One region of the Aeromicrobium sp. 636 genome, then DNA from elsewhere that is predicted to be linked to it. Evidence: riboswitches for the same ligand, from Rfam matches in the RefSeq annotation. Region 1 holds a riboswitch; the other holds the start of a gene.
What was found. Region 1 has a riboswitch for S-adenosylmethionine ahead of thrC (threonine synthase). Riboswitches for the same ligand answer to the same signal wherever they lie in the genome.
Positions count from the first base shown of each region.

Region 1 (8,832 bases):
ATGTCCAGCAGCTGGGCGCTGATGGCCTCGACCGCGGTCTCGATGCCCTTCTTCAGGCCCATCGGGTTGGCGCCGGCGGCCACGTTGCGCAGACCCTCGCGCACGAGCGCCTGGGCCAGGACGGTGGCCGTCGTGGTGCCGTCACCGGCGACGTCGTCAGTCTTCTTGGCGACTTCCTTGACGAGCTCGGCGCCGATCTTCTCGTAGGGGTCCTCGAGCTCGATCTCCTTGGCGATGGAGACGCCGTCGTTCGTGATCGTGGGGGCTCCCCACTTCTTCTCGAGGACGACGTTGCGGCCCTTCGGGCCGAGGGTGACCTTCACGGCGTCGGCGAGCTGGTTCATGCCGCGCTCGAGCCCGCGCCGGGCTTCTTCGTTGAATGCGATGGACTTAGCCATGGGTGCGTGTCTCCGACAATGGGTAGAAGTGGATCTAGCACTCTCACTATACGAGTGCTAATCACCACAACTCAAGCCACCCCGCACCGGGGCCGATCCAGCCCGTCAGTGCTGAGGCTGCACGTTCTCGGCCTCGCGTCCCTTCGGGCCGTCGACGACCTCGAGTTCGACGGTCTGACCGTCCTCGAGGGTCTTGAAGCCGTTGATCGCGATCTTCGACCAGTGGACGAACACGTCGTCCTGGCCGTCGACGGCGATGAAGCCGTACCCCTTGTCGGAGTTGAACCACTTGACGGTGCCATGCACCATGTGACCACCTGTTCTGCGCGAAAAGGCCCGCGGCCGGACCCACCTCCAGCGTATCGCCAGCCGTGGCCGCAGCGTGAATCGGATCCGGCGATCGGTGGCTCAGCAGCCGCCGGCGACCGCCGGGATGATCGAGATCTGCGTGCCGTCGACCGTGCGGGTGTCGAGACCGTCGGCGAAACGGACATCCTCCTCCGCCACGTACACGTTCACGAACCGGCGCAACTTGCCGTCCTCGTCGACGATCCGCGCCCGGATGCCGGGGTAGGTCGCCTCGAGCGACTCGATCACGGCGCTGAGGTTCTCGCCCTCGGCGCTGACCTGGGACTCGTCGTTCGTGTAGCTGCGCAAGATGGTGGGGATACGGACGGACACGGCCATGGGGTGCTCCTCAGAAGAAGGGGTGGGTCGGACGGATCAGGCGATGCCGGCCGCGGTGAAGGCGTCGTAGGTGGGGGCGATGGTCGCTCGCGGACCGACCGAGCCGGCGACGGCGTCGAGCGTCTTGAGGCCGTGGCCGGTGTTGATCACGACGGTCTCGAGCGACGGGTCGAGCTGCCCGGTCTCGACGAGCTTCTTCAACACGGCCACCGTGGTGCCGCCGGCGGTCTCGGTGAAGATCCCCTCCGTGCGCGCCAGCAGGACGATCGCGTCGCGGATCTGCTCGTCGTCGACCTCCTCGACGGCGCCCTGGGTGGCTCGCGCGATGTCGAGCACGTAGACGCCGTCGGCGGGGTTGCCGATCGCCAGCGACTTGGCGATCGTGTCGGGCTTGACCGGGCGGATCGCGTCGACGCCATCCTTGAAGGCGGTCGCGACGGGATTGCAGCCCCGGGCCTGCGCGCCGAAGATCCGGCAGGGCTTGTCCTCGACCAGCCCGAGCTCGACGAGCTCCCGGAAGGCCTTGTGCACCTTGGTCAGCTGCGAGCCCGACGCGACCGGGATGACCACCTGGTCCGGGAGTCGCCAGCCCAGCTGCTCGGCGATCTCGTAGCCGAGGGTCTTGGAGCCCTCGGCGTAGAACGGCCGGACGTTCACGTTGACGAACGCCCAGCCCGGGTCCTCACCGGCGATCTCACTGGCGAGCTTGTTGACGTCGTCGTACGTGCCGTCGACGGCCACGAGGTTGTCGGTGAAGATCGCCGAGTTGACCTGCTTGGGCGTCTCGAGGTCGCTCGGGATGAACACGACGGTGCGGATGCCGGCGCGGGCCCCGGCCGCGGCGACCGCGTTCGCCAGGTTGCCGGTGGACGGGCAGGCGAAGACCTTGCTGCCGAACTCGCGCGCGGCACTCAGCGCACAGGCCACGACGCGATCCTTGAAGGAGTTGGTCGGGTTGGTGCTGTCGTCCTTGACCCACAGTCGCGTCAGGCCCAGCTCGGCGGCGAGGTTGCGCGCGTCGAGCAGCCGGGTGAAGCCGGGCTCGAGGTTGGGGCTGGTCTCGATGTCGTCCGGCACGGGCAGCAGCGCCTTGTAGCGCCAGATGTTCGCGGGCCCGGCCTCGATCTGCTCGCGGGTGACGGTGCCGAACTCGTAGCCGATCTCGAGCGGACCGAAGCACTCGTAACAGGCGTAGTGCGGGCCGAGCTCGCGCGTCGCTCCGCACTCGCGGCACTTCAGGCACGTCGCCTTGCCGAAGGCGCCCTCACGCAGGGGGGTGGTGGTCTGGTCCGGGGTCGTGACGCTCACGAAGGCTCCATTCATCTCTCCGGGCCGGCGTTCGGCCACGGACGGAATTAGCACCTGGCCGGTGATCGGCTGGTTGCTGGGGCTTCGTCGGGCCGTGTCCCTCTGCCCCTCGGGATGAGTGGGTTCAGCGTAGGACGGCGTCTCACGATACGTCTACTACGTCCAAGTGATGAGACGGACGCGGTGAGGTGCGGCAGGCGCGGTGACCGGTCAGGCGGGCACGAGCGAGTCGGCCAACTCGTTCAGCCACGTCGCGACGGCGTCGGGGCCGTCGAGGACGACGTCCGCGAGCGGCACCAGCGCATCCTGCTCGGCCGAGGCCGAGCACACCAGCGTGACGTCGATGCCGTCGGCGCGCAACGCGAGTCCCTCCTCGAAGGCGGGGAGGTCGCCGAGGTCGTCACCGGCGTACATGACGATGTGGGGCTGCGTCGGCTCGATCGCCCGGCGCAGCGCTTGGCCCTTGTCCGAGCCCGACGCACGCAACTCGATGACCTGGCGACCCGGCTCGAGGTGCAGACCGACCTCGGCGGCGAGCGCCTCGATCTGGGGTCGCAACTCGTCGAGCAGACCCGGGGCGACCCCGCGGGTGTGCAGCGCGATGGCCAGTCCCTTGTCCTCGACACGGATCCGCGAGGCGCCATGGTCCTCGAGCCACTGCGGCAGGCAGTCGGCGAGGTCGGAGACGCCCTGCGGGCGGCTGGGGCGGCGGACCTGGCCGGTGGCCGCGTCCCAGCGCTCGGCTCCGTACTGCCCGAAGACGACGAGGTGCTCCAGACCGGGGCCCTCCTCGAACCGGCCGAGTCGGCGGACCTGGTCGACCGGGCGCCCGGTGATGATCACGATCGCGCCCAGCACGGGCCCGAGACGACGCAGGGCGTCCAGCGACTTCGGGTGGATGTACGCCGCCTCCGGGTCCTCCACGATCGGAGCGAGTGTTCCGTCGAAGTCGAGGGCCAGCAGCATCTGCCCCGGGTCGGTCATGTCCCCATTATGGCGCGGCACGAAAGCTCACCGGGGGCTGGCCAGCACGACGGTGAGCGACGACGAGGACATGTTCGCGGTGGCGGGCATGAGCCGGACGATGCCCAGGTCCTGACCCAGCAGCGCGGCCTCGGCCTGCTGTCCCGCGGGGAAGTAGACCGTGTCCTGTGGCACGCTGCCGCGCCAGTCGGAGACCGCCGCGACGTTCCAGCCGGCACCCCGGGCCTGCCCGGCGACCCGGGCGGCCAGACCGCCGATGCCGATCTGGTTGTAGACGCCGACCGCGATCGAGCGGGTCGCGGTGGGCTCGACGGTCGGCTCGGTCGTGGGCTCCGGCTTGGGCTTCTTCGTCGCCTTCGCCGTGGGCTCGGACTTCTCGGACTTCTGCGCCTTCGGCTTCTTGGTGGCCGTGGGCTCGGCGCTGGCGCCCTTCGACACCTCGGCGGACGCGGCCGGGGGGTCGTCGCTGCGGACGACGCTGATGATGGCCACACCCCCGAGAGCACCCAGGACGAGCCAGACGGCCGGCAGGACGATCAGCGACCACGTGGGCCGGGGACGGCCGAGGTCACGACGATCCTCGGGACGCTCGGGCTCGGGCTCGTGCTCCACCTCAGCGGTCGGAGCCGGTGCGGCGGGCCTGACGCTGGCGCTGACGCTGCGAGCGCAGGCGACGGAGCCGCTTGACGAGCAGGGGGTCGTGCGCGAGCGCCTCTTCGGAGTCGATCAGCGCGTTGAGGATCTGGTAGTAGCGCGTGGCGGTCATGTCGAACTTGTCGCGGATCGCCTGCTCCTTGGCGCCGGCGTACTTCCACCACAGCCGCTCGAGCTCGAGCATCTCGCGGTCGCGATCGGACAATGTGCCCTCGTGGACCACCGGGTCGTGACTCTCCACCGCTGCCATGGCTCGATGGTACCGGCGGAATCACACGGTTGTCATTCATGTCGGCGAATCGACGCCCGGACGCCCGTCAGTCCCACGCGCGTGCGCCCGTTCTCATCTAGGGTGGGCCCATGGCGCCCGAGCAGACCGACTTCCTCGTGATCGCCAACCGCCTCCCCGTCGACCGTCTCGTCGGTCCCGACGGCGAGGTGTCCTGGCGCAAGTCCCCCGGCGGCCTCGTGACCGCCCTCGAGCCCGTGATGAAGGTCAAGGGCGGAGCCTGGATCGGCTGGCACGGCGCGTCCGACGAGGACCTGCCCGAGTTCGTCCACGACGGCCTGCGCCTCGTCCCGGTCCCGCTGTCCGAGCAGGAGGTCGAGGACTACTACGAGGGGTTCTCCAACGGCACCCTGTGGCCGCTCTACCACGACGTGGTCGTCACGCCGGAGTACCACCGCGAGTGGTGGGACGCCTACGTCACCGTGAACCGGCGCTTCGCCGAGAAGGCGGCCTCGCTGGCCGCTCCGGGCGCGATCGTGTGGGTGCAGGACTACCAGCTCCAGCTCGTGCCCCAGATGCTGCGCGAGCTGCGGTCCGACCTGTTGATCGGGTTCTTCCTGCACATCCCCTTCCCCCCGACCGAGCTGTTCCAGCAGCTGCCGTGGCGTCGCCAGATCCTCGAGGGCCTGCTGGGCGCCGATCTCGTCGGCTTCCAGATGCCCGGCGGCGCCCAGAACTTCGCCCGGTTGGTCCGCCAGCGCGTCGGCCACCGCACCGTGAAGGACACCGTCTTCCTGCCCGACGGCCGCAAGGTCATCGCGAAGGCCTACCCGATCTCGATCGACGCGCGCGGGTTCGAGCAGCTCTCGCGCACACCCGAGGTGATCGCCCGGGCCCAGGAGATCCGCGACAGCCTGGGCAACCCGCGCCACGTCCTGATCGGCATCGACCGGCTCGACTACACCAAGGGCCTGCCCCAGCGCCTGCGTGCGTTCGGCGAGCTCGTCAGCGACGGCGTGATCGACGTCGACGACGCCGTGTTCGTCCAGGTCGCGACCCCCTCGCGCGAGCGGGTCCAGCAGTACCGCATCCTGCGCGACGACATCAATCGGCTGGTCGGCCGCATCAACGGCGACATGGGACGCATCGGCCAGCAGCCGATCCAGTACCTGCACGCGTCCTTCCCCCGCGAGGAGATGGCCGCGATGTACCGCGCTGCGGACGTCATGGTCGTCACCCCGCTGCGCGACGGCATGAACCTCGTGGCGAAGGAGTACATCGCCACGCGCTGGGACGACCGCGGCGCCCTGGTCCTGAGCGAGTTCGCCGGTGCCGCGGGCGAGCTCAGACAGGCCTTCCTGGTCAATCCCCACGACATCAACGGCATGAAGCAGGCGATGGTCGACGCGATGCAGGCCAGCCCCGTCGACCTGCGCAAGCGCATGCGCGCCCTGCGCAAGCAGGTCATGGAGAACGACATCGTGCGCTGGGCCAAGACCTTCCTCGACGAGCTGGCCGCCGTCCGCGACATCGAGCCCTCGGACGGGTGACGACGCAGCTCCCGGCGCGGGTCCGACGCGGCTATGCCCTCGGCAGCGTCGCGACGGGCACGTTCGGCACCGTGCCGGGCCTGCTGCTCCTGCCGTACCTGACCGACACGATCGGCATCGGGACGGCGCTGGCGGGCGTGCTGGTCTTCGCGCCCAAGGCGTGGGACGTCGTGCTCAACCCGATCGCGGGCCGGATCAGCGACCGCTCGCGGCACCCCGGGGGACGCCGCCGTCCGTTCCTCGTCCGGGCCGGCCTGACCCTGGCGGTGCTGTTCGCCGTCATGTTCGCCGGCCCCGCCGACCCGCAGGCGCTGGGCGCCGCCTGGGTGGCCGTGGCCTTCCTGGGCTGCGCGAGCGCCTACGCGTTCTTCCAGGTGCCGTACGTCGCGATGCCCGCGGAGCTGACCCTGGACTACGGCGAGCGGACGCGGCTGATGACCTGGCGGGTCGTGGTGCTCGCGCTCGCGATCCTGGTCTCGGGCGCCACCGCGCCGATCGTCGCCGACGAGTTCGGCCACGCCGCCATGGGTGCGTACGTCGGTGTCATCATCGCGATCGGCGTCCTGGGCTCCTGGTGGGGCACCCGCGGCGCCCCCGACCACCCCGGTGAGACCGCGACGGGAACGTTCTCCGACCAACTGCGGCTCGTCGGCGCCAACCCGGACTTCCGCGCCGTGCTGCTGACCTTCGTGGTGCAGGCCGCCGCCATCGGCACCGTGCTGGCCGGCGTCGCCTACGTCGCCGACCACCTGCTGGACAGTGCGGCGGCGAACACGCTGTTGTTCGTGGCCTTCGTCGGCCCGGCACTGCTCGTGACGCCGCTGTGGGAGCGGTACGCCGCCACGCGCGGCAAGCGCTCGGGATACGTCTTCGCCACCGGCTTCCTCATCGCCGGGATGGTCGCCCTGCTCAGCGCCCATGCCGGTTGGGTCGCCGTCACGTACGTCGCCGCGGCCCTCGTCGGCATCGGGTACGCGGGCGCCCAGGTGTTCCCCATGGCGATGCTGCCGGACGTCGCCGCCGACGATGCGCGACGCAGCGGCGCCAACCGGGTCGGCGTGTTCACCGGTGTGTGGACCGCCGGCGAGACGCTGGGCCTGGCCCTCGGTCCGGGCATCCTCGCCCTGGCGCTGACGGCCGGCGGCTACGTCTCGTCGACCGGCGGCGAGACCGTCACCCAGCCCGACAGCGCACGCCTGGCGATCGCCCTGGGCTTCTCCCTCATCCCCGCCACACTCACGGTGCTGAGCCTCGTGCTGCTGCGGGGCTACCGCCTGGACGACCGCCTCAGGAGCGCCGATGTCACCTGACCAGATTCTCGCCGAGCTGTCCGAGCGGCGCCGCCAGGACCTGCCCACGCACGGTGGCCGGACGCTGGCCTACGTCTACGACTCGGGCCTGGCTGCCGCCGACGAGGTCGGCCGTCAGGCGCTGGCGATGTACGCGTCGGCCAACGGGCTCGACCCCACCGCCTTCCCGAGCCTGCTGTCGATGGAGGCGGACCTCGTGGCGTTCGCGCGGACACACCTGCACGCGGGGGACGCGGTCGTCGGGACGGTCACGTCCGGCGGCACCGAGTCGATCCTGCTGGCGGTCCAGACCGCCCGGGACGCCGCCCGCGTCGAGCGACCCGCGATGGTCGTGCCCAGCACGATCCATGCCGCCTTCGCCAAGGCCGCGCACTACTTCGGTGTCGAGCTCGTCGCCGTGCCGGTCGGGGCCGAGCACCGTGCCGACGTCGCCGCCATGACCGAGACGATCGATCGCCTCGGGGACCGGGTCGTCCTGGTCGCGGCGTCGACACCCTCCTACGCCCACGGCGTGATCGACCCGATCGAGGAACTCGCCGCCGTCACGCGCGAGCGCGGCCTGCGTCTGCACGTCGACGCCTGCATCGGCGGCTGGATCCTGCCGTGGATGCCCGACGCGGCCCCGTGGGACTTCGCGGTGCCCGGTGTCACGAGCATCTCGGTGGACCTGCACAAGTACGCGTACACCCCCAAGGGCGTGTCCCTGCTGCTGCACGCCGACGCCGGGCTGCGACGGCCCCAGTTCTTCGCGTACGCCGACTGGCCCGGTTACACGATGCTCAACTCCACGATGCAGTCGACCAAGTCCGGCGGGCCGCTGGCCGCGGCCTGGGCGGTCGTCCGCCTCATCGGCTCCGAGGGATACCGCGAGCTGGTCGAGCACACGCTCACCGGCACGCGGGCGCTCGCCGAGGGGATCGAGGCCATCGACCACCTGCACCTGGTCGAGCGGCCGGACACCTCCCTGGTCGTCGTGGGCACCGACGACGCCGTCGACGTCTTCACCATCAGCGACCTGATGCTCGACCGCGGCTGGTTCGTGCAGCCCCAGATGCGCTTCGGGGACGAGCCGGCGAACCTGCACCTCACGATCTCGGCCGCCACCGCGGACTCCGTGCCGGAGTTCCTCACGGCGCTGCGCGAAGCGGTGGCCGAGGCGGCCGTGGCCGGTCCCGTCCGCATCGACCCCGCACTGGCCGAGGCCGCGGCGACCCTCGATCCGGACACGCTCGACGACGAGGCGTTCGACGGGCTCCTCGCCCTCGCCGGTCTCGCCGGTGGCGACGGTCAGGTCGCCGTGCCCGACCGGCTCGGTCCGGTCAACGCGCTGGTCGACGTCGCTCCCCCGCGGGTGCGCGAGGCACTCATGGTCGCCTTCCTGGACCGCCTCACGCGCTGAGCCGGCGCATCAGCGTGGCCAGGGTGACCGCGTGGCTAGGGTGACCGCGTGACAGATCCGTGGACGACGCCCGCGATCCTGACCGGATCCCTCGTGCGCCTCGAGCCCCTGACGATCGACCACGCGGCCGGGCTCGCCGCCGCCGGTGACGACGAGGCCGTGTTCGAGCACCTGCGCGGCTGGGACGCGATGGACGCCGACGTGGCCGCGCAGCGGATCGCTCGGACCCTGGCCGACCCGGCGCTCGTGCCGTGGGCGCAGGTCGACCTGCGCACCGGCGAGGTCGCCGGCATGACGTGCTTCTACGACGTGA
Region 1 is NZ_WNJU01000002.1:156,032-164,863, reverse strand. It holds gene groL (chaperonin GroEL) at 1-398, opposite strand, end outside; gene GL325_RS07415 (cold-shock protein) at 504-707, opposite strand; gene GL325_RS07410 (MoaD/ThiS family protein) at 807-1,085, opposite strand; gene thrC (threonine synthase) at 1,122-2,393, opposite strand; SAM riboswitch class I at 2,402-2,514, opposite strand; gene otsB (trehalose-phosphatase) at 2,604-3,377, opposite strand; gene GL325_RS07395 (LytR C-terminal domain-containing protein) at 3,405-3,989, opposite strand; gene GL325_RS07390 (DUF3263 domain-containing protein) at 3,991-4,281, opposite strand; gene GL325_RS07385 (trehalose-6-phosphate synthase) at 4,392-5,810, shown strand; gene GL325_RS07380 (MFS transporter) at 5,807-7,120, shown strand; gene GL325_RS07375 (aspartate aminotransferase family protein) at 7,110-8,519, shown strand; gene GL325_RS07370 (GNAT family N-acetyltransferase) at 8,568-8,832, shown strand, end outside.

Region 2 (8,832 bases), 410 kb from region 1:
GAGGGCGATACCGGCCCAGATCGACTCCTTCGCGACCCGCAGGGTGCGCTGGCCGACCGACACCGCGACCGCCGCGCGCGAGATGTCGTCCCGGACGATGACGACGTCGGCGGACTGGGAGGCGGCGGTCGAGCCACGCGCACCCATCGCGACACCGACGTCGGCCACCGCGAGGACGGGCGCGTCGTTGACGCCGTCACCGACCATCATCACCGGGCCAGGCTCGGCGTCGCGGACGATCCCGACCTTGTCCTCGGGCAGCAGTTCGGCCTCGACGCGGGTGACGCCAGCTTGGGCGGCAATGTGCGACGCGGTGGGGGCCGCGTCGCCGGTGAGGATCATCCGCTGGCGGACCCCGAGTCGGTCCAGCTCGTCGAGTGTCGCCCGGGCGTTGGCCCGGAGCCGGTCGGAGATGAGCAGGACGCCGGCGAAGACACCGTCGACGCCCACGTAGACGGCGGACTCCCCCGGCTCGAGGTCGGCGACCTCGAACCCGGTCGTGTGGTCGCGGACGAACGAGCCCTTGCCGACGACGACCTCGCGGCCCTCCAACACCGCCGTCACGCCGTGCGTCGCTATCTCGCGGGCCTCGGTTGCGGGGACCAGGCGCAGTCCGCGTGCCTCGGCCGCCTCCCGGATGGAGTCGGCCAGCACGTGACCGGAGTACTGCTCGGCCGAGCCGGTGATCCGCAGCAGCTCGTCCTCGTCGAGGAAGGGTTGCCCGTCGGCTCCAGGCGCCGGCCGGATCTCGAGCAGCTCGGGGCGGCCGTACGTCAGGGTGCCGGTCTTGTCGAAGGCTGCGGTGCGGACCCGACCGAGAGTCTCGATCGTGCCACCGGACTTGACGATGACGCCGTTCTTCGCGGCACGGGACATGCCCGCCAGGAAGGCCACGGGAGCCGCGATCAGCAGCGGGCACGGGGTGGCGACGACGAGCACCTCGGCGAAGCGGACGGGATCGCCCGAGAGCCACCAGGCGAGGCCGCCGATCAGGTAGGCGACGATCGTGAACGGCACGGCGTAGCGATCGGCCAGGCGCACCATCGGCGCGCGGGACTCGGAGGCTTCCCGCACCAGGGAAAGAATGCGGGAGTACTGCGAGTCCTGGGCGGTCGCCGTCGCCTCGAGCACCACGGCGCGTTGGCCGTTGAGCACGCCGGAGAGGATCTCGTCGCCGGTCCGCCGGCTGACGGGAAGCGGCTCGCCGGTCAGCGACGACTCGTCGAAGCCGGCCTCGATCGCGTGTCCGTCCGAGTCGGTGGAGAGGATGCCGTCAACCGGCACCACCTCGGCAGGCCGCACCAGCAGCCGATCGCCGACGGAGATGCTCTCCATCGCGACGTCGCGCGTCGTGCCGTCGGGCAGCAGCAGGTGGGCGACTTGCGGCGCGCGTTCCAGGAGAGCCGAGAGGCTCCGCTTCGCCCGCCCGGCCGCGTAGTCCTCGAGCGCCTCGCCGCCGGTGAACATCAGGCACACGACCAACGCTGCGAGGTACTCCCCGACGAGCAGGGTCGAGGCGATGGCCGTCACGGCCAGGATGTCGATGCCCCAGTGCCCGTGCAGGAGGTCCTTGACCATCCCGATCGAGACCTTGACCAGGACGACTGCGCCGAACACCGAGGCGAACCATTGGGCGGCGTCAGGGGCTCCGGAGAGCTCGAGCGCCAAGGTGCCTGCCAATGCCGCCAGGGTGGCGACGACCCACGGATGAGCCTTGGCCAGCTCCCAGGTCCTCATGTTTGTCGCCTCGCCCCCGCGCGTTCTCGGATCGGATCACCCAACATTCCAGAATACGCGGTCATTGCAGCAGATCCACGCATCGCGGCGGTCGCCGGTCAATTCCAAAAGGGATATTTGTCGGCGCATCTGCGTAGGTTTCCACCCGAGGTCAAGAGAGCCACCCACGCCTCCGGACAGTGGTGGCCGGCAACCGCGTCGCCCGACACGGTGCCTTCCGGAGAAGACCAGGGCCGTCCCGACCGGGACGACCAAGTCGGGCACATCCGTGCCCTCGAGAGAGGAGCCACCATGGCCGAACACCGCACCCGCGACGAACTGAACGAGTTGTTGCGCCACGCGCACTTCATCGCCGTCGGCAAGGGGCACACCGCGAGGTACGTCGAGAAGAACTACCCCGGCTGGCACTGGAACGAGCTGATCGCGATCCTTCGCATCGGCGGGGTGCTGCGCAAGGACGAGAACGAGCGACTCCGGTGCGACCCGAAGGTCGTCGGCGTCCGGTTCGGACGTGGCTCGACGTTCCACGTCGAGTGGGACTGGATGGCCTGATCCACCGCACAGTCGCGACTCAGGCTCGGTGGACCTTCCAGACGCCCATCATGAACAGGCTGATCGCCGAGAGGATGCCCAAGGCCGTCCAGCCGACGACGGTGGCGGACTCCGTTCCGAACTCGACCGGTCCCAGGCTCAGGAGCGCGATGACGGAGCTCACCCAGGCGGCGAGGGCCACGAGCATGCCGATGGTGAGGACGATGCCGCCGAACTTGGACGGCTTGGTCTTCTCCTGGTGGGCTTGGTCCTGCGCTGATCCCACGTGAGGGACGTGCAGATGAGGCACATGCAGTGAGAGGGCCATGACGCACTCCGATCGGTAGAGGTCGCATCGACGAGCCGATCATTCGACAGTACGCCCGCATCTTCCTGGCGCAACAGGTCAAACGCCGTGGGATCAGCGCTGGACCTTCGACGTTGCGAGGGTTGCCGATGAGGTTCGTGACGTCGGTCCTTCCCCTGTGATGCAGAGTTCACCGAGTCCCGGCGAGCAGGGTTCGGGTGGGACACCCCATGGCGCGCCCGGGACCGGCATGCTTGCGCCATGACGAATCTGCACGACAACCGCTATGTCGCGTTGGCCCGCCTGGTTCGCCGCTACGGACGCTCCGACCTGCTGTCCGGAACCCAGCTCGACGAGTTCGACATCGACGACGAGACGCCGCTCGGCGACGCCGAGCGCGCGCAGGCGTTCGCGGACGACCTGGAGAAGATGGGGCCGACCTTCATCAAGCTCGGCCAGCTGCTCTCGACGCGGTTCGACCTGCTGCCCGCGTCGTACACGACCGCGCTGGAGCGGCTGCAGGACGAGGTCGAGCCGATCGACTTCGACACCGTGCGTGAGGTCGTCGAGACCGAGCTCGGCGCCACGCTCAAGGAGCGGTTCAGCGACTTCGACGTCAAGCCCCTCGCCGCGGCGTCGCTCGGCCAGGTCCACCGCGCGGTCCTGCGCAACGGGCGCGAGGTCGTCGTGAAGGTGCAGCGACCTCACGTTCGCGAGCTCGTGCGCGAGGACATGAAGGTGCTGGGTCGCCTGGCGCGCCTGGCCGACCGCCGGACCGAGATCGGGCGCAGCTTCGGCTTCGGTCAGCTGCTCGACCAGTTCCGCCGCTCGCTCGCCGGCGAGCTGGACTACCGCCGCGAGGCCCGCAACCTGGTCACCTTCGGCGAGCTGACCGCCCCGTACGACCTGCTCGTCGTGCCGCAGCCGGTCGAGCCGTACACGACCTCGAAGATCCTGACGATGGACTTCGTCGAGGGCCGCAAGGTCACCGACATCGGCCCACTGGGACTCACCGACGTCGACGCCCGCCCGATCGTCGAGCAGCTCTTCAGCGCGTACCTGCACATGATCCTCGACGCCGGGGTGCTGCACGCCGACCCGCACCCGGGCAACCTGCTGCTCACCCCCGACGGACGCCTGGCCCTGCTCGACCTCGGCATGACGGCCTCGGTCCCCCCACGCATCCAGCACGACATCATCAAGCTGCTGCTGGCCATCAGCGACGGGGACGGCGAGGAGACCTCGTCGATCCTGGCCGCCATGGGCCACCCACTCGACTCGTTCGAGGCCGGCCCGTTCCGCAGCGACGTCGCCCACCTGGTCTCCGAGGCGATCGCCAGCGGCGCGGACGTCGCGGTCGGCGCCGTGCTGGTCGATCTCAGCCGGGTGTCCGGCGCGCACGGGCTGCGCCCGCCGGCCGAGATGTCGATGGTGGGCAAGGCGTTGCTGAACCTCGACCAGGCCACCTCGCACCTGGATCCCGGCTTCTCGCCCACCGACGCCATCCGCGAGAACGCGACCGACATCTCGGCCGCCGGCCTGAAGATGTCGCCCGGCGGCATCGTTGCCGCCGCCATCGAGTCGAAGAACTTCGTGGAGCACCTGCCCGAGCGCGCGAACCGCATCATGGACTCGCTCGCCGACGGCGAGTTCCGCGTCAAGGTCGACGCGATCGACGAGCAGCGACTCCACACCGTGATCCAGCGGGTCGCCAACCGCGTCACGCTCGGCATCATCATCGCGGCCACCATCTTGGGTGCCGCCCTGATGATGCGCGTGCCGTCGAGCTGGACGGTGCTGGGCTACCCGGGCCTCGCGATGCTCTTCTTCCTGTTCGCCGTCTGCGGCGGCATCGCCATGGCGGCCTGGATCGTCATGACGGACCGCAAGGTCGCGCGCACGGACCGCACGGCCGGACCCCCGCGGCCGAGCTGATCGCGCGGAGCGCGGGAACCTGATTGACTGGCCGTGAACAAACGTTCACGCCCCAGCCCCGAACGGATCCCGTGACTGTCTCGACGTCCTCCCCGACCACCATCGCCCAGCCGCCGGAAGCACCGAGGCGCAGCGCCGCGCTCATCGTGGCGACCCTGTCGCTGTGCGGCATCGTCGTCTCGTTGCAGCAGACGCTCCTGCTGCCGCTGCTGCCGATGCTTCCCGACCTCCTGGACGCCTCGGCAGACAGCACCTCGTGGCTCGTGACCGCGACTCTCCTGACGGGCGCGATCGCCACCCCGACCGTGACGCGCCTGGCCGACATGTACGGCAAGCGCCGGATGATGGTCCTGACCCTGGCGATCTCGGTCCTCGGATCGATCCTCGGTGCCTTCAGCGAGGACCTGGTGCTGCTGATCGTCGCTCGGGCACTGCAGGGCGTCGGCATGGCGGTCGTCCCGGTCGGCATCGCGATCATGCGTGACGAGTTGCCGCGTGAACGCATCCCGCTCGGCGTGGCGCTCATGAGTGCCACGCTCGCGATCGGCGCCGGCGTGGGACTCCCCCTGTCCGGCCTCATCTCCGAGCACCTGGACTGGCACGCGATCTTCTGGGCGACCGGCGCGGTCGGGATCGCCCTGCTCATCGCGGCCATGGTGGTGCTGCCCGAGTCCCCCGTCCGCACCCGAGGCAGCTTCGACTTCCGCGGCGCCCTGCTGCTGTCGGCCGCCCTCACCGCCCTCATGCTGGCGCTCTCCAAGGGCTCGCACTGGGGCTGGAGCTCGCCGACGACGCTGGGTCTGGTCGCCGGCGGCGGCGTGCTGCTCGCGATCTGGGTCCCGGTCGAGCTGCGGACGCCGAGCCCCCTGGTCGACCTGCGCGTCTCCTCCCGACGTTCCGTCGTCCTGGTGAACTCCGCCTCCGTGCTCGTCGGGTTCGCGATGTTCGCCAACATGCTGCTCACGACCCAGCTGCTGCAGATGCCCGAGGCCAGCGGCTACGGGCTGGGGCTCGGGATCCTCGAGACCGGTTGGTGGATGGTCCCCAACGCGGCCGCCTTCGGCCTCATGGCACCCGTCTCGGCCTGGCTCACGCGGCGCTTCGGGCCGCAGGTGACGGCGTTGTCGGGCGCGCTCCTCATGGGTGTCGCCTATGCCGCACGCGTGTTCCTCAGCGACGACCTCGCCCAGGTCGTGATCGGATCGGTCGCGGTCGGCGTCGGCACCGCGATGGTCTACGGCGCGTTGCCGACGATGATCATGCGCGCCGTGCCGGTCACCGAGACGGCTTCGGCCAACGGACTCAACGTGTTGCTGCGGTCGATCGGCACCACGAGCGCCAGCGCCATCGTCGCCGCGGTCACCTCCGCGTCCGTCGTGACGATCGTCGGCGAGGAGGCGACGAGCGAAGGCGCGATCAGGCTGCTGTTCTGGCTCGCCGCGGCTGCGGCGCTGGTCGGCGCGGCCGTCCTCTTCCCGACCCTGGGGATGCAGGACTTCGCACCCGAGGCGGATCGTTCCGGGACCGCGACCTCCAGCCGTCCCAACTGCGTGGTGCATGGCAAGGTCGTCGACGCGAACGCCCGCCCCGTGCGCAACGCCGTCGTGACGGTCCTGACCATGGAGGGTGCGGCCGTCGACTGGGGCCACGCCGATTCGGAAGGGCAGGTCGCGGTGGCCGTGCCCGGCCACGGTGACTACTTCATCGTGACGTCCGCCGATGGCTGGCAGCCGCGCTCGCGCATCGTCACCGTCGACGTGGAGACCGGACTGCCGCCCCTGGTGCTGCGCGATCGACTCACCCTCGAGGGCACGATCACCGACGCGGACGGCGTCCCGATCGAGGGGGTGCTCGTGATCCTGACCCATCACGCGGGCGAGGTCGTGACCTCGACCCGCACCGACCACGAGGGGCGGTACGCGGTGCCACGTCCGCCGAACGGGCGCTACGTGCTCAGCGCCATCTGCGACACCGGAGCGACCGGCGCTCGCCCGGTCACCGTCTGGGAGGCCAACCGCACCGCGGACCTCACCTTGGGGACCCCCCTCGCATGACCGCTCCCACCGATCCGGCCGAGCTGAGGGCCGCGGTGTGGCGTGCGGCGGGCGACCTCTTCGCGCGCAAGGGCTTCGGCGAGGTGACGATCCGCGAGATCGCGGCGCTGGCCGGCACCTCTCCCTCGCTCGTCATGAAGGTGGCCGGCAGCAAGGAGCAGCTGTTCCACCGCACGGCAACGATCGCCGCACCGGAGTTGCCGGACGTTCCCGTCTCCGCACTCGGGACGGCGCTCGTCGCCGAACTGGTCGACCGCCAGCGGCGCGGAGATCTGGAGCACCTCGGCCGGGCCATCATGCTGCGCGTGAACGCCCCCGATCCCCAGTCCGTGCGGACGCAGTTCCTGCACGGCTACGTCACACCGCTCGCCGAGGTTCTCGACGGCCCTCGACCGGAGCTGCGTGCCGAGCTCGCCGTCGCCGCCCTGATGGGCTTGGCGACGACCCTGCGATTCTTCGAGTCGCCCGTCCTGCTCGCCGAGCTCGACGCCGTCGAGGCCGTCTACGGTCCGGTCGTCCAACGACTTCTCGACGGCGCGTAGCCCTCCGTCGTCAGGCGTTCGCGCGAGGTCGGCGGCGCGCGGCGCGGCGGATCACCGAGCCGGGCTTCGAGGCCAGCAGCGGGTCCCAGTCCTCGGTGATCTCGGTCAGCTTCGCCTCGTCGACGAAGACCGCGCCGTCCTTGACCTCCTGCTCGAGGTCGCGGCCCAGGATCACGCCCGCCGTCTTCATGCCGCCCCAGATCGTGGCGTTGATGCCGAACATGAACTCGGTACTGGCCCCGCCCAGGAACAGGCCCGGGATGTGCGTCGTGACCTTCGGGCGGAAGGGGCCGAGGTTCTTGAGCAGCGGCGCGATGCCGTAGCAGGAACCGTCCGACGTCAGGGTGAAGCGCTCCTGCGTCATCGGGGTGGACGCCTCGCAGAACACCATCCGCTCGCGCAGGTCGGGGATCATCAGCGAGGCCGTGTCCAGCACGCGCTCGGTGAGCTCGTCCTTGAGCCGGCGGTACTCCTCGTCGCGTCCGTACTCGGCGCCGTCCATCGGGTCGGCGTCGACGTTCCAGAACGCGTGCTCCTTGGGCGCCCAGCTGACCAGCTCGAGCGTCGAGTAGCCCGGAGGCGCCGAGTGCGTGCCCTCCGGATCCTTCGCCGTGGGGCAGCTGATGCCCACGGGCATCTGCTCGGGGCAGCGGCCCGCCTCGACCTCGCGGTAGTAACCGTCGACGTCGTTGTTCGGCCACACCCACGCCAGCGGAGGGGTGTCGCGCTCGCGCAGGTCGACGTCGAGTGCGACGTAGACCGCGAACATCGGCTGCGTCATCTCCAGGTTCGCCAGGCGCTTGCGGAGCTTCCGCGTCAGGTGCTCGTCACCGACCAGCTCGGTCCAGGTCAGCTTGTAGTCGCCCGCTGCCACGACGACGTCGGAGCGGAACTCCTCGCCGCCGCGCAGGCGGACCCCGACGGCTCGGCCGTCCTCGATGAGGATGCGCTCGACGCGCGACTTGGTGCGGACCGTCCCGCCGTAGGACTGGATCACGTCGGTCAGGTGCGCGCCGATCACCTGGCCGCCCCCGCGCGGGTAGTAGGCGCCGTCCTGCAGGTAGTGGTGCAGCAGGCCGCCGTGCATGACCGCGGGCGTGCGGTACGGCGGCCACGTGTAGTCGCCGTTCTCCGCGAGGATCACGGCCTGGGCGTCGGCGCTGAGCCCGCAGGCGTCCATCAGCTTGGTGATCGGGCGCAGTCCCCAGCGCAGCAGCATCCACGGCTTCAGCCGCGGCTCCTCCCCCGCCGAGATGATCCGCAGGATCCGCACGCACCGGCGCAGCCCCTTCTCCTCCTCGGGGAACGCCGCGATCAGCCGCTCGAGGTACGTGTCCCACCCCGTCGGCGTGTGGAACGTCGTGCCCGGAACCATGATCCGGCAGTGGCCCTCGGGGTTCTGGCGCAGCCACTTGATGCGCTCGGTCAGCGCCAGACCGGACAACGCCGTCTGCATCCGACCGCCGGGACCGCACTCCCCCACGTAGTGGGTACCGACGTCGAACTCGAACTTGTTGCCGGCGCGACGGAAGACCTGCGTGCTGCCTCCGACGACCTGGTTCGCCTCCAGCACCAGCACCTTCGTGCCGTTCGCCGCGAGGTACGCCGCGGTCGTCAGGCCGCCGGGCCCCGCGCCCACGACGATCGCGTCCCAGGTCTCGGGACCGGACTCGGGAGCCTCGGTCGAGGGCGTGGCGGTCTGCGTCATGGGTGAATCGCTTTCGAG
Region 2 is NZ_WNJU01000002.1:564,770-573,601, reverse strand. It holds gene GL325_RS09395 (heavy metal translocating P-type ATPase) at 1-1,737, opposite strand, end outside; SAM riboswitch class IV at 1,887-2,001, shown strand; gene GL325_RS09390 (hypothetical protein) at 2,029-2,289, shown strand; gene GL325_RS09385 (hypothetical protein) at 2,309-2,554, opposite strand; gene GL325_RS09380 (AarF/ABC1/UbiB kinase family protein) at 2,837-4,510, shown strand; gene GL325_RS09375 (MFS transporter) at 4,582-6,564, shown strand; gene GL325_RS09370 (TetR/AcrR family transcriptional regulator) at 6,561-7,106, shown strand; gene GL325_RS09365 (NAD(P)/FAD-dependent oxidoreductase) at 7,117-8,814, opposite strand.
Region 2: it holds a riboswitch for S-adenosylmethionine, as region 1 does, so the genes downstream of both, GL325_RS09390 (hypothetical protein) here and thrC (threonine synthase) in region 1, are expected to answer to the same signal.